DNA from 3 places in the Tolumonas lignilytica genome. Region 3 is predicted to be linked to each of the others. Evidence: predicted binding sites of a transcription regulator. Region 3 holds the regulator's gene; each other region holds the start of a gene.

Region 1 (4,292 bases), 1.4 Mb from region 3:
GCAGGATCATAGACCTGCACGGCGGGGTAGAGCAGACGTTGACTGTTGACTGACATGACTAATCCAACCTGTCCATTGGATAACTCGACCACGCTACCGGGCGGGTAGATCCCCAAGTGTTTTATCAGCAAGCCAATGTAATCTTTATTCAATTGTTTGGTTTTATGTTTGAACATAAATGACAACACCGTATGAGGTGTTGCTGCCGCTTTGCCGCCCATTTGTGGATGACACAAGGAGTCATATTCATCAATGACCGACATCAGTTGCGTCAGGTCATCTAACTGGGAGGCTTTCAACCCTTCAGGATAACCGGAACCGTCAAGTCGTTCATGATGCTTTAGAATCATGCCTTTGGCCTGCGTCGGGAATTCCTGTGCCAGATCTAACAACGCCAGACTATAACGCGGATGCAGTTTATACAGGTTTTCTTCTGGCTTGGTTAGCGGTTCGGTTTTTCGCAAGATCTGAGACGGTATCTTGATCTTACCAATATCATGGAAAATCGCAGCCATTCCCAGTAGTTTTATCTCTTCTTCCGATTTACCACACTGCTTGGCCAATAACATCGACAACATGGCGACGTTGAGCGAATGGTAATAAAGGCTTTCACCTTCCGGGGAATCAGACATGAGGTGCAGTACCATCTGATCGGCCTGCATCATTTGTTTTGTGATGTCATCTACCAGCTCATGTGCTTCACGAATAGCATTGAGCGGGCGGGTTTGCAGCTTGTTGATCAATGCGCGCATTTGTGCCAGCGAACGATTAAACGATTGTTCTGTGCGCTGCAGACTACGGCGATATTCTTTGAGTTTCTCAATTCGCTCTGCTTTTTCGCTCTGCATTTTTTCTTGCAGCGAAGAGATTTCATCATTTAAGTCGATATCACTTTGCGGTAATTCAAGAATTTCTGCAGGTTTCGGCGGGGCTTCTGATTTTTCAGGAATAATAAAAACAAATTTTAAACCGAGTTGGCGGATTAATTGAATTTGCTCTTCTTTTTTCAACAGGAAGCTGGAAAGCAGGAACGGGTGATCACGCCAACTTAAAGGCAGCTTAATATAGTTTCCGATTTGTAAACGATCGACGGATATACGTAATTCTGCCATAACGTCATATAACACATAAAACTTAACCTAGGTTACTGAATGGTAGCAGCTATAAAAAGCATTTGTTAGTTCCTGTTTCACTAAAATCAGTTCCTGTGATTCCTTCAGAATATTTTCAACCTATGATCGTTGTTATTTTAACCAACGTAATTCTCAGTAGAGCGATCAGAAGGGGTTCTTGGTGACAGGTCTTTCTGGATGGTGTAGATTTCTGGATGTCCAGACGTTTTTACTGATAGATGTGGGAGCAAGTCATGCCAATCAAAATTCCCGACCAATTACCTGCCGCCGGTGTTCTGACAGAAGAAAATATTTTCGTCATGACCGACAGTCGTGCAGCGCATCAGGATATCCGACCACTGAAAGTGCTGTTGTTGAACCTGATGCCAAAAAAAATTGAAACGGAAATTCAATTGATGCGCATGCTTTCCAATTCACCATTGCAGGTGATTGTTGATTTATTACGTATTGATGACCGGGAATCAAAGAATACCCCGCGGATCCATGTTGAAACTTTCTATCAGGATTTTGATCAGATTAAAGACAATAAATATGATGGATTGATCATTACAGGGGCCCCATTAGGGTTGGTACAGTTCAAGGATGTGGTGTATTGGGATACGCTGATCAAGATCATTGAGTGGTCTAAGAAGAATGTAACCTCCACACTGTTTCTTTGTTGGGCGGCACAAGCTGCGCTCAAGGTGTTGTATGGATTGGAAAAACAAACCCGCGATGTAAAATTATCCGGTGTTTATTATCATCGGAAGCTGGAACAACAAGATCCGCTGGTGCGTGGGTTTGATGATGTTTTTCTGGCCCCACATTCCCGTTACGCTTCTTTTGATGGCGATTTCATCCGCGCTAATACAGATTTGCGAATTTTTGCTGAATCCGATGTTGCAGGAGTGTATCTGGCTGCGAGCGAAGACTGCCGGCAGGTGTTTGTCACCGGGCATCCGGAATACGATGCGGAAACATTGCATAACGAATATCACCGAGATCTGACGGCGGGGCTCGACCCGAACATTCCGGCCAATTATTATCCCAATAATGATCCGGCTAATCCGCCATACCATAGCTGGCGTAGCCACGGACATCTGTTATTCTCTAACTGGCTCAACTATTACGTTTATCAGTTGACCCCCTATGATTTAAATACACTGGTTCAGGAGCGAAATGAGCCAAACTGGGAAATCTGAGTCGATTTTTCCAGTACCGTCGTATGACGAAACTGTCCGGCACGGATGTCGGACAGTTTAGTTTCAGCATTATCTGCATCACCGAGATTGAGGAAGCCACCCGTGGTCGTAAAGGTAAATACATCAGCACTGCATCAGTCATTACAGGAACGTATTCTGCTTATTGATGGCGGCATGGGAACCATGATCCAAAGCTATCAACTGCAGGAGCACGATTTTCGGGGCGAGCGATTTGCCGATTGGCCGTCAGACCTGAAAGGTAATAACGACTTGCTGGTGTTGACCAAACCAGAAGTGATTGCGGCTATCCACGATGCTTATCTGGCTGCCGGCGCAGATATTCTTGAAACCAACAGCTTCAACGCCACCCGTATTGCGATGGCGGATTATCATATGGAAGAGTTATCCGCTGAGATCAATCGTGAAGCGGCGCGTCTGGCTCGCCGCGTAGCGGATGCGTGGAACGAAAAAACACCTGAAAAACCGCGTTTTGTGGCCGGCGTTTTGGGCCCGACAAACCGTACTGCATCTATCTCTCCAGATGTGAATGATCCGGGCAAGCGCAATGTGACATTTGATCAGTTGGTAGAGGCTTATAAAGAATCTACCGAGGCACTGATGGAAGGTGGTGTCGATATCATCATGATTGAGACCATCTTCGACACGTTGAATGCCAAGGCGGCATTCTTTGCTGTTGATTCGGTGTTTGAAAAACTGGGCGTTAAATTACCGGTTATGATTTCCGGTACGATCACCGATGCTTCCGGCCGAACGCTATCAGGGCAGACAACCGAAGCCTTCTATAACTCGTTACGCCATGCCAAACCGCTCTCCTTTGGTCTGAACTGCGCGTTGGGGCCCAAAGAGTTACGCCAATATGTGCAGGAACTGGCCCGTATCAGTGAAACCTATGTCTCCGTGCATCCGAATGCCGGTTTGCCCAATGCGTTCGGTGGCTATGATCTGGAAGCCAATGAAATGGCCGAGCACATCCGGGAATGGGCGGAATCGGGTTTCCTGAATATGGTGGGGGGCTGCTGCGGTACGACGCCTGACCATATTCGTGCGATGGCGCGAGCTGTCGACGGCATCAAACCGCGTGTCTTGCCGGAGCTGCCTGTGGCATGCCGTCTGGCAGGTTTAGAGCCTTTGCTGATTGATAAAAACTCCATGTTTGTGAACGTGGGGGAACGTACCAATGTGACCGGTTCAGCCAAGTTCAAACGGTTGATCAAAGAAGAACAATATGATGAGGCGCTGGATATCGCGCGTCAGCAGGTTGAAAACGGTGCGCAGATCATAGACATCAACATGGATGAAGGCATGTTGGATGCCGAAGCCTGCATGGTGCGCTTTCTGAATCTGATTGCGTCTGAACCGGATATTTCCCGCGTACCGATCATGATTGACTCCTCTAAATGGGAAGTCATTGAAGCGGGTTTGAAATGCATTCAGGGGAAAGGCATCGTCAACTCGATCTCGATGAAGGAAGGGGTCGACAAATTCATTGCTCAGGCAAAACTGATCCGTCGTTATGGTGCGGCGGTGATTGTCATGGCTTTTGATGAGATGGGGCAGGCTGATACACGCGCCCGCAAATTTGAGATCTGCCAACGGGCGTACAAGATCCTGACAGAAGAGGTGGGTTTCCCACCTGAAGATATCATTTTTGACCCGAATATTTTTGCTGTTGCGACCGGGATCGACGAGCACAACAACTATGCGGTGGATTTCATCGAAGCGGTGAAAGACATCAAAGAAAATCTGCCCTATGCCATGATTTCCGGTGGTGTGTCCAACGTGTCATTCTCGTTTCGTGGCAACGACCCGGTGCGTGAGGCGATCCACTCCGTGTTCCTGTATTACACCATCCAAAATGGGATGGATATGGGGATCGTCAACGCCGGACAATTAGCTATTTATGAAGATATCCCCGCTGAGTTGAAAGAAAAAGTAGAAGCGGTGGTGTTAAATACCC
Region 2 (4,292 bases), 1.6 Mb from region 3:
TAATCGATGCGCCAATCCGAACTGCAGGCCAGAACCAATCTTTTTCCCAAAGTTTTGTATCTGGTATTGACGCAACATCTGGGCGATGGAAAGGAATACTGACCACTTCAATTTGATCACCACGGCTCACATCAAAACCTAAACCACCTTGCAACAGACGACGAATCGTATCCAATTCCGCCTGAGTGCGCGCTTGACGAGTGACTTTGCCATCTGCGCCGGTCTGCGCTTTATAATCCACCGCAACGGAGACCGTCAGACGACGCAGAGATCCTGTCTGGCGCTGCACATGGCTAATGGTAGTATCTAATTCATAATTGCGGGTCGCTTCTTTCCGACTCCGACCGCTAGTTGCACTGCTGGAGCCTTGAGACGTGCTTTCAGGAATCTGCGCATTCGCTGGCGGTTGATTACTGAGTGCTCCCGGAACCCCAGTGGCACCATTTCCAACATTGTTTTCTTCCATCGTGACTTCAGAACGCACGGCTGGAAGATCAGGATTATACATACGACGCGTCTGTTCTTCCTGAGAAAAATCCAGGGTAGCATCTACTTCGGCGGTATAATTATCTAACCCTAAAACTGGACTCAGAATATCGTCAATTTTTTGTTTATATTCCGCTTCCTGCTTTTGCTGCATTTCAAATTCTTTTCGACTGCGCGCACTCAGTAGATCTTGAGAACCTGAGTTCAGTAAACGTCCATTTTGATCAGTTACTGTCACGCGAGATGGTTCCAGCCCATGTACCGCTGAGGCAACAGTATCCACAATCGAATCCACCGCTTCCTGTTTTAAAGCAGCACTTTTTAATACCAAAACCACGGTGGCACTGGGTTGACGATCATTACGGGCAAATACGTTATCTTTCGGAATTGCCAGCAATACCGTGGCCTTATCGATACCTTGAAATTGTTCAATCGCCCGGGCCAATTGTTGTTCACGACTTAATTTTAAACGCTCACTTTCCATGCGCTGACTGACCCCGAAGCCTGGATCCTTCATCAGCAACGCATCGCCACTGTTTTCATCCGCAGAAGGAGCAAACCCCTGACGCTGCAATTGCAGACGGATAGTACTGTAATCAGTGGCTCTGACCAGAATCGTATTATCCTGGACTTTATAAGGGATTTTTTGTTGATCCATGTAGTCGAGCGTCTTGATCATATCTGCCGTACTATAGTGACCAACAGGTCGCATATCCGGCTCGTTGCCCCACATAAAGATAAACACGGCGATCGCGATACAAATCAACAGCCCCAGAATCAAGGTAACCTGACGCAGCAAATCAAGATTTGAAAGAAATTTGAACGAGGAAGATTTGGGTGCTTGAGAATCCAATGCTTTATCCAAAGGATCACTGTTCACCATCAGATCGGTACGTTTTTCACTTGCTGCTTCGGCCACGATCTACCCCCTGTTACACTGGCATATTCATGATGGTTTTATAGGCATCGACGACTTTATTGCGAACTTGTACTGTCGCTTCAAAGGCGATAGATGCTTTCTGACCAGCAATCATGACATCAGATAAATTGACACTGCGATCCCCTGAATCAAAGCGAGTTTTAAGCTGATCACTTTGTCCTTGTAGATCATTGACATTATTCAGGGCCTGCGACAGCAATTGACTGAAGTCTTGAGTTGCATTTCCTTCACTGACAGGTTTGGCAGAAGCCCCTGAAGCTTCAAAGCGCAATGCTTCCAGTTGTTTCATCAGGGATGTTGCTTGCACGTCCATCACTGTTCCTCACTTCGACAAATAATTGACTCTACTGCGTTATAACCAGATAAAAGCAATTACAGTGCCAAAGTGTAAATAAATGATAAACGAGGAAATTTAATGATATCAGCCACCTAATGGTGGCTGACAAAGATGGATCAGTCTGGAACGTCGATACCCACATCGCGCATACGGGCCAGCTTATAGCGTAATGTCCGTGGGCTGATACCCAGACGCTCAGCTACTGCTTTTCTGCTACCCTCACATGCAATCAGCGTATCAAGGATAATTTGGTGTTCTTGCTGGCGTAATTCATTCCCCAGCTTTTCAATGCCAGGAACCCGATCATTGAATGCATCATCCGGTTCATCGTCCCAACCCAGATCATCATCAATCGCATAGACAGCCTCGGTATCAAACAAGATCTCATCCGCTGTAATTTGCTGATCTTTCGCCAGAATCAACGCCCGCTGCATGACATTTTCCAGTTCACGAACATTACCAGGCCAGGAATATGACAGAAGCTTATGACTCGCAGCCGTGGTTAATTCAGGCACCGCCAGTTTTTGTTCAAGAGCATGCCGACGAAGTAAATGCTCCGCCAACGGCAGAATATCCCCGACACGAGAGCACAACGGCAGCCAACGCAATGGAAATACATTCAGTCGATAAAACAAATCTTCACGGAACTGATGCTCAGTAACGGCTTTGCGCAGATCCCGATTGGTTGTCGCGATCACTCTGACATCCAGGCTGATGGTTTTCCGGCTACCTAATCGCTCTACTTCCCGCTCTTGCAATACACGCAATAATTTAGCCTGCAGTGCTGGATCCATTTCCGTGATCTCATCCAGCAACAACGTTCCGCCTTGTGCCTGTTCAAATTTACCCGGACACCCTTGCACCGCACCGGTAAAAGCCCCTTTTTCATAACCAAATAGGGTCGCTTCCAGCATATTTTCGGGAATTGCCGCACAGTTAATTGCGACAAAAGGCTGCTCCGCGCGAGCAGACTGGTCATGAATATAACGGGCCAGCACCTCTTTCCCGGCACCACTAGGCCCACTGATCATGACCGAGGCATCTGAACGCGCCACTTTCACAGCCAGTTGCAGGAGTTCTGCTGTCTTAGGATCGCCATATATCGGGATCCGTCGCTCTACGATTTGCGCAGGGACATAACGGCTGACCTGATTAAGTAAGACTTCTGGCGCAAAAGGTTTAACCAGATAATCAACAGCCCCATCCCGCATGGCCCGGACTGCGCCTTCAATATTGCCAAAGGCGGTCATCAATAACATCGGGATCTGTGGATACAACGACTGCACATTCTGCAACAGACTTAATCCGTCCATGCCCGGCATTTGCACGTCAGAAATGATCATATCGACTTTTTGACGCTGTAACACCACCAGCGCAGCTTCGCCACAATTGGCTGTCAGGCAGTGATAATCGGATAACTGCAAGGTGTCGACGATCGCTTCTTGTAATCCCGGATCGTCTTCGACTACCAGAAGTGTTCTTCTGCTCATGCCGCCCCCTCGTTAACCTGTCGGAGCTGCACATGTTGATAAGGCAACCGGATGCTAAAACAACTGCCTTCACCCAGCAGCGAAGAAACTTGTATTGAACCCTGATGGGCATGCACCACCGCTTGAACAACCGCCAGCCCCAAACCGGTTCCACGGCTACGCGTGGTATAAAACGGTTCAAAAATCCGAGATATCTGATCAGCAGGAATACCTTTCCCATTATCGACAATGCGGAGCATCACCTGTTCTGATTCAGGCTCAACCGTGAGCAATAATTGGTTAGCCCCCGCTTGTAAGGCGTTTTCACACAGATTCATCAGCGCGCTAATCAGGGCCTCCTGATTTGCCAGCAAGGTGATGGGTTGTTCCGGAATATTAATTGTCAGAGTCGCCGCACCATTACTCATGGCCGCATCGGCCCGTTGCTGCAATTGAGTCAATAATGATTGTAATTCAATCAATTCTACTTTTTGTTGCTCGCCATTGCGTGCAAAAAGCAGCACGTCACTCACTTGGCGTTCCAGCTCTTTCAACCGCGCCATCAACTTTTGTTGAAATTGATGACGGGATTCTACACTCAGCGTCCGATTAGCCAGATTAGCACCGTATAACATGGCTGCCGACAACGGTGTTCGGATCTGATGAGCCAGCGATGCCGCCATTTTACCCAGCGCTGATAATCGCTGCATGTGGCTGACCTGTTCTTGTAAACGACGTGTTTCCGTCAGGTCTGTAATTTGCACCATTTGTCCTGGCTGTTGTTGAAGTGGCAATGTCGACACCTGTACGCGCCGTCCATCGCGCAATGAAACTTCATGCCCATCATCATCTTTAATACAGAATGAACGCTGAATAACGGATAACCAGGCATTACCGACCAGCTGTTGTCCCAGCAAGGCATGTGCAGCCGGATTAGCGCGAAATATCTTCCCTGCGCTATCCACTAAAATTAATCCGGAAGGAATATGATCAAAAATCTCAGCCAACAACAATGAGTCATCAGAGGATGAAGAAGGTTTGGTGAATTTTGCTATCTGGC
Region 3 (4,292 bases):
CCAAGACCACACACCCGGTATTACAGACATTTGATCCTGATGGTCAAAAAGCCTGGAATATTTCCGCCAACAGCGGCCAGCTTTTCAGTAACGATCGCTTGATTTTGCACGATAACGTATTGATCAAAAATCATAATCCGGCAATAGATGTTGATCGTATGCAAACCTCGTATCTGGAAATGGACATTAATAAACATCAGATAACGAGCGACAAGCCCATTACTATTGACAGCCCGGATTATCATGTACAAGGTGTCGGCTTACATGCTGATTTGAATAACAAACGCTACCAAATTCTGGACCAAGGACATGCGACTTACTTTAAGCCACGTTAGTTTTGGATTGATGCTGCTGTTCTCGGCCAGCGCTTTTGCGAAACAATCCGATTATCAGCAACCTGTGACGGTTGACTCGGTCAGCCAGCAGGCCGAATTGAATGCCAACAAAGTGACCTTTCTTCAAGACGTCAAGATCACTCAGGGGTCTATCATTATCCATGCCGATAAAGTCGTGGTATTACGTCATGAAAAAGGCAATGATGAAATGATTGCCACCGGCTATCCGGCGACATTTTTCCAAATCCTGGATAATGGCAAACCAGTCAATGCCAGTGCCAACGAACTGCGCTATCAACTCAAAGATCGCTTGGTCACCTTAACGGGAAAAGCCGAGCTGAAACAGGATGATAATCAAGTGAACGGCGATGTGATCCGCTATGACATCCAGAAGCAACAGATGGTTGCACAGAGCAGTGGCAAAGGTTCTCGCGTAAAAACCATTTTCCTACCACAGGAAATTGACGAATTTAACAAAGCAGGCAAACAATAAATTTATGGCTCTTTTGCAAGCAAGCGGTCTGAAGAAAAGTTATAAAGGCCGACAAGTGGTTCAAAATGTCAGTCTCCAGGTGGCGACCGGGCAGGTCGTAGGCCTGTTAGGGCCAAATGGTGCAGGCAAAACCACCTCTTTTTATATGATTGTCGGACTGGTACCGCAAGATGGTGGAACCGTCACCATTGATGAACAAAACATCACGTCCATGCCCATGCATCAGCGTGCACGTCATGGTATTGGCTATCTTCCACAGGAAGCCTCCATTTTTCGCCGCCTGACGGTGGAAGAGAACTTACTTGGCGTCTTACAACTGCGCGGCGAACTGACCCGGGCGGAGCAAAAAGAAAAAATGGAAGCCTTGCTGGAAGAATTTCATATCGGTCATATTCGGAAAAACACAGGTATGAGTCTCTCCGGAGGGGAACGCCGCCGGGTAGAAATAGCGCGGGCCTTGGCCGTAGAGCCCCGCTTTATTCTGCTGGATGAGCCGTTTGCAGGTGTTGATCCTATTTCCGTGATCGACATTAAACGCATCATTGAGCATTTACGTGATCGCGGTCTCGGTGTATTAATTACCGATCATAACGTGCGTGAAACGTTGGATGTCTGCGAAAAAGCCTATATTGTCAGCCATGGAAACCTGATTGCTGAAGGCACACCGGCAGAGATCCTGCAAAATGAGCATGTGAAACAAGTTTACCTCGGTGAAGGATTTACCCTGTAAACAGTGTGTCAATGGCGATTATCAGCCATAATTAACTCACGGACAGCTTGTAGATTGATCGTTTCAGCCAACCGGCTGACTACAAGCGCCGATATGGAAATTAGAGACTAAGGACAAATCCCGTAGATGAAGCCGACCTTACAGTTGCGTCTTGGCCAACAACTTGCCATGACCCCACAATTGCAACAAGCGATTCGTCTGCTGCAACTGTCCACTTTGGAACTACAGCAGGAAATCCAGCAAGCCATTGATGCCAATCCTTTATTGGAACAAGAGGATGAATCAGATATTGCTACGCCGGAACTTCCTGATGATGAAGATTTCACTCCGCCGGATAGCAGCGAAGAGATGGCTCAGGCACAAGAAAACATGCCTGAGGAACTGCCCATGGATACCACCTGGGATGAGGTTTATACCGCTGCTGGCTCCGCCCCCTCCAGTGGACTGATGAACAGTGATGATGAATCCATTTATCAGGGTGAAACATCGGAAACCTTACAAGACTATCTCTTGTGGCAGATGCGCCTAACCCCGTTCAGTGATCAAGATGCCGCCATTGCGCTCACGATCATTGATAGTATCGATGAATCCGGCTATCTCAGCGCCACACTGGAAGAGATCCAGCAAGCCGTCACAACGGATGAAGACCCCGTGGAGATGGATGAAATTGAAGCCGTGTTAAAACGGATCCAGCATTTTGATCCCATCGGAGTGGCCGCCCGTTCGGTACAGGAGTGTTTGTTAATCCAGCTCAATCAGTTCGTACCAGAAACACCCTGGTTGAATGAAGCCCGTCAGGCCATCAAAGATCACATGGATCTACTGGGTGCGCGCGATTACCGGAATCTGGCCCGCAAACTCCAGTTGAAAGAAACTGACCTGAAAGAAATTCTGCAACTGATCCAGACGTTGGAGCCGCGTCCCGGCAGTCGTGTCATGCCGAGCGAATCCAGTTATGTCATTCCTGATGTTGCCGTGCTGAAGAAAAATGGGCGCTGGGTGGTGGAATTAAATCCGGATGCGATGCCCAAAATTCGTATCAATGAAACCTATGCCTCGATGGCACGCCATGCCCGTAACAGCAGCGACAGCCAGTTCATCCGTTCTCATTTGCAAGAAGCCAAGTGGTTTATCAAGAGCTTAGAAAGCCGGAATGAAACACTTCTGAAAGTAGCCAACTGTATTGTACAACAGCAACAGGACTTCTTTGAGTATGGCGAAGAGGCAATGAAGCCGATGGTTTTGAATGATGTTGCCGAGGAAGTGGAGATGCACGAATCGACAATTTCGCGAGTTACTACACAAAAATACATGCACACGCCTCGTGGCATCTTTGAACTGAAGTATTTTTTCTCTAGTCATGTTAATACTGAGAGCGGCGGCGAGTGTTCTTCGACCGCGATCAGAGCCTTAATAAAAAAACTGGTCGCGGCAGAAAACCCGGCCAAACCGTTAAGCGACAGCAAGATCGCAGACTTGCTGACTGAACAAGGCATTATGGTGGCACGAAGAACGATCGCAAAATACCGCGAATCGTTGTCCATACCACCATCAAGCCAACGCAAACGCCTGCTGTAGGCCAACAATAAGGAAGACGTTATGCAAATCAACCTGTCAGGTCACCATATCGAGTTAACTGATGCATTGCGTGATTATGTCACAACTAAATTTGCCCGTTTAGAACGTCACTTCGAGCACATCAACAACGTTCAAGTGATCTTATCTGTAGAAAAACTGAAACAAATCGCGGAAGCGAAACTGAATGTCAATGGTGGTGAGATTTTTGCCAATGCCGAAGATGACAGTCTGTATGCCGCCATTGATGCTCTGATGGATAAACTGGATCGTCAGATCATCAAATACAAAGAAAAACTATCTAGCAAGTGATCATGTTAATTTCTGAAATCTTGTCTGCGGACTGCACGAAAAGTGCAGTCCCATGCAGCAGCAAAAAACGTGTGCTGGAAATCATCAGCGAATTAGCCGCCCCCAAACTAGGACTCGACGAACAAAAGATCTTCGACAGTCTGCAAGCTCGGGAAAAAATGGGAACGACCGGTATCGGCGGAGCGATTGCCATTCCGCACGGCAGAATCCCCGATGGTTATCCTGTCACTGGGATACTCCTGACGCTGGAACAACCGATCCCTTTCGATGCCATAGACAATCAACCCGTGGATCTTTTGTTTGCCATGTTAGTGCCAGAAAGCGAGTGTAAAATGCATCTGAAAACACTGGCGCTGGTGGCAGAAAAATTCAACGATAAAAACTTCTGTCGTCAATTACGGCTAGCCGAATCCGACGAAGCGCTTTATCAACAAATGATCAATGGATGATGATCGATGAAACTCATCGTGGTTAGTGGTCGCTCTGGCTCAGGGAAAACCGTTGCCCTGCGGGTTCTGGAAGATCTGGGTTATTACTGCGTAGATAATTTGCCGGTTTCGCTGTTATTTCAGTTGGTGGCAGAGCTACGAGGGAAATACGATCAAATCGCGGTGAGTATCGATGTTCGCAACCTACCAGCCAATGCCGATGAGTTGGTTTCTATCCTGGATGCCATCAGACAGCATCGGGATCTGCAATTTTCCAGCTTTTTCTTTGATGCCGATAATGCAACCTTGTTAAAGCGTTATGGCGAAAGTCGTCGACTGCACCCCTTGTCTCGGCAACAGTTAACGTTAGAACAGGCGATCCGTCAGGAAACCAATTTATTATCCCCATTATCATCGCT

The links. Region 3 encodes sigma-54, which starts transcription at its own class of promoters, with help from an activator protein. Its sites were predicted from a motif close to TGGCACNGTTTTNGCTT; they were not measured.
Region 1: the regulator sigma-54 is predicted to act here: its motif matches at 2,352-2,368, upstream of metH (methionine synthase).
Region 2: the regulator sigma-54 is predicted to act here: its motif matches at 1,793-1,809, upstream of fliE (flagellar hook-basal body complex protein FliE).

Annotation. Positions count from the first base shown of each region.
Region 1 is NZ_AZUK01000001.1:594,816-599,107, reverse strand. Features, by position in the region: gene H027_RS0102765 (HD-GYP domain-containing protein) at 1-1,112, opposite strand, end outside; gene metA (homoserine O-acetyltransferase MetA) at 1,367-2,314, shown strand; gene metH (methionine synthase) at 2,417-4,292, shown strand, end outside.
Region 2 is NZ_AZUK01000001.1:442,072-446,363, forward strand. Features, by position in the region: gene fliF (flagellar basal-body MS-ring/collar protein FliF) at 1-1,369, opposite strand, end outside; gene fliE (flagellar hook-basal body complex protein FliE) at 1,419-1,739, opposite strand; gene H027_RS0102090 (sigma-54-dependent transcriptional regulator) at 1,880-3,253, opposite strand; gene H027_RS0102095 (sensor histidine kinase) at 3,250-4,292, opposite strand, start outside.
Region 3 is NZ_AZUK01000001.1:2,008,886-2,013,177, reverse strand. Features, by position in the region: gene lptC (LPS export ABC transporter periplasmic protein LptC) at 1-335, shown strand, start outside; gene lptA (lipopolysaccharide transport periplasmic protein LptA) at 310-828, shown strand; gene lptB (LPS export ABC transporter ATP-binding protein) at 833-1,558, shown strand; gene H027_RS0109460 (RNA polymerase factor sigma-54) at 1,685-3,136, shown strand; gene hpf (ribosome hibernation promoting factor) at 3,158-3,445, shown strand; gene ptsN (PTS IIA-like nitrogen regulatory protein PtsN) at 3,448-3,894, shown strand; gene rapZ (RNase adapter RapZ) at 3,901-4,292, shown strand, end outside.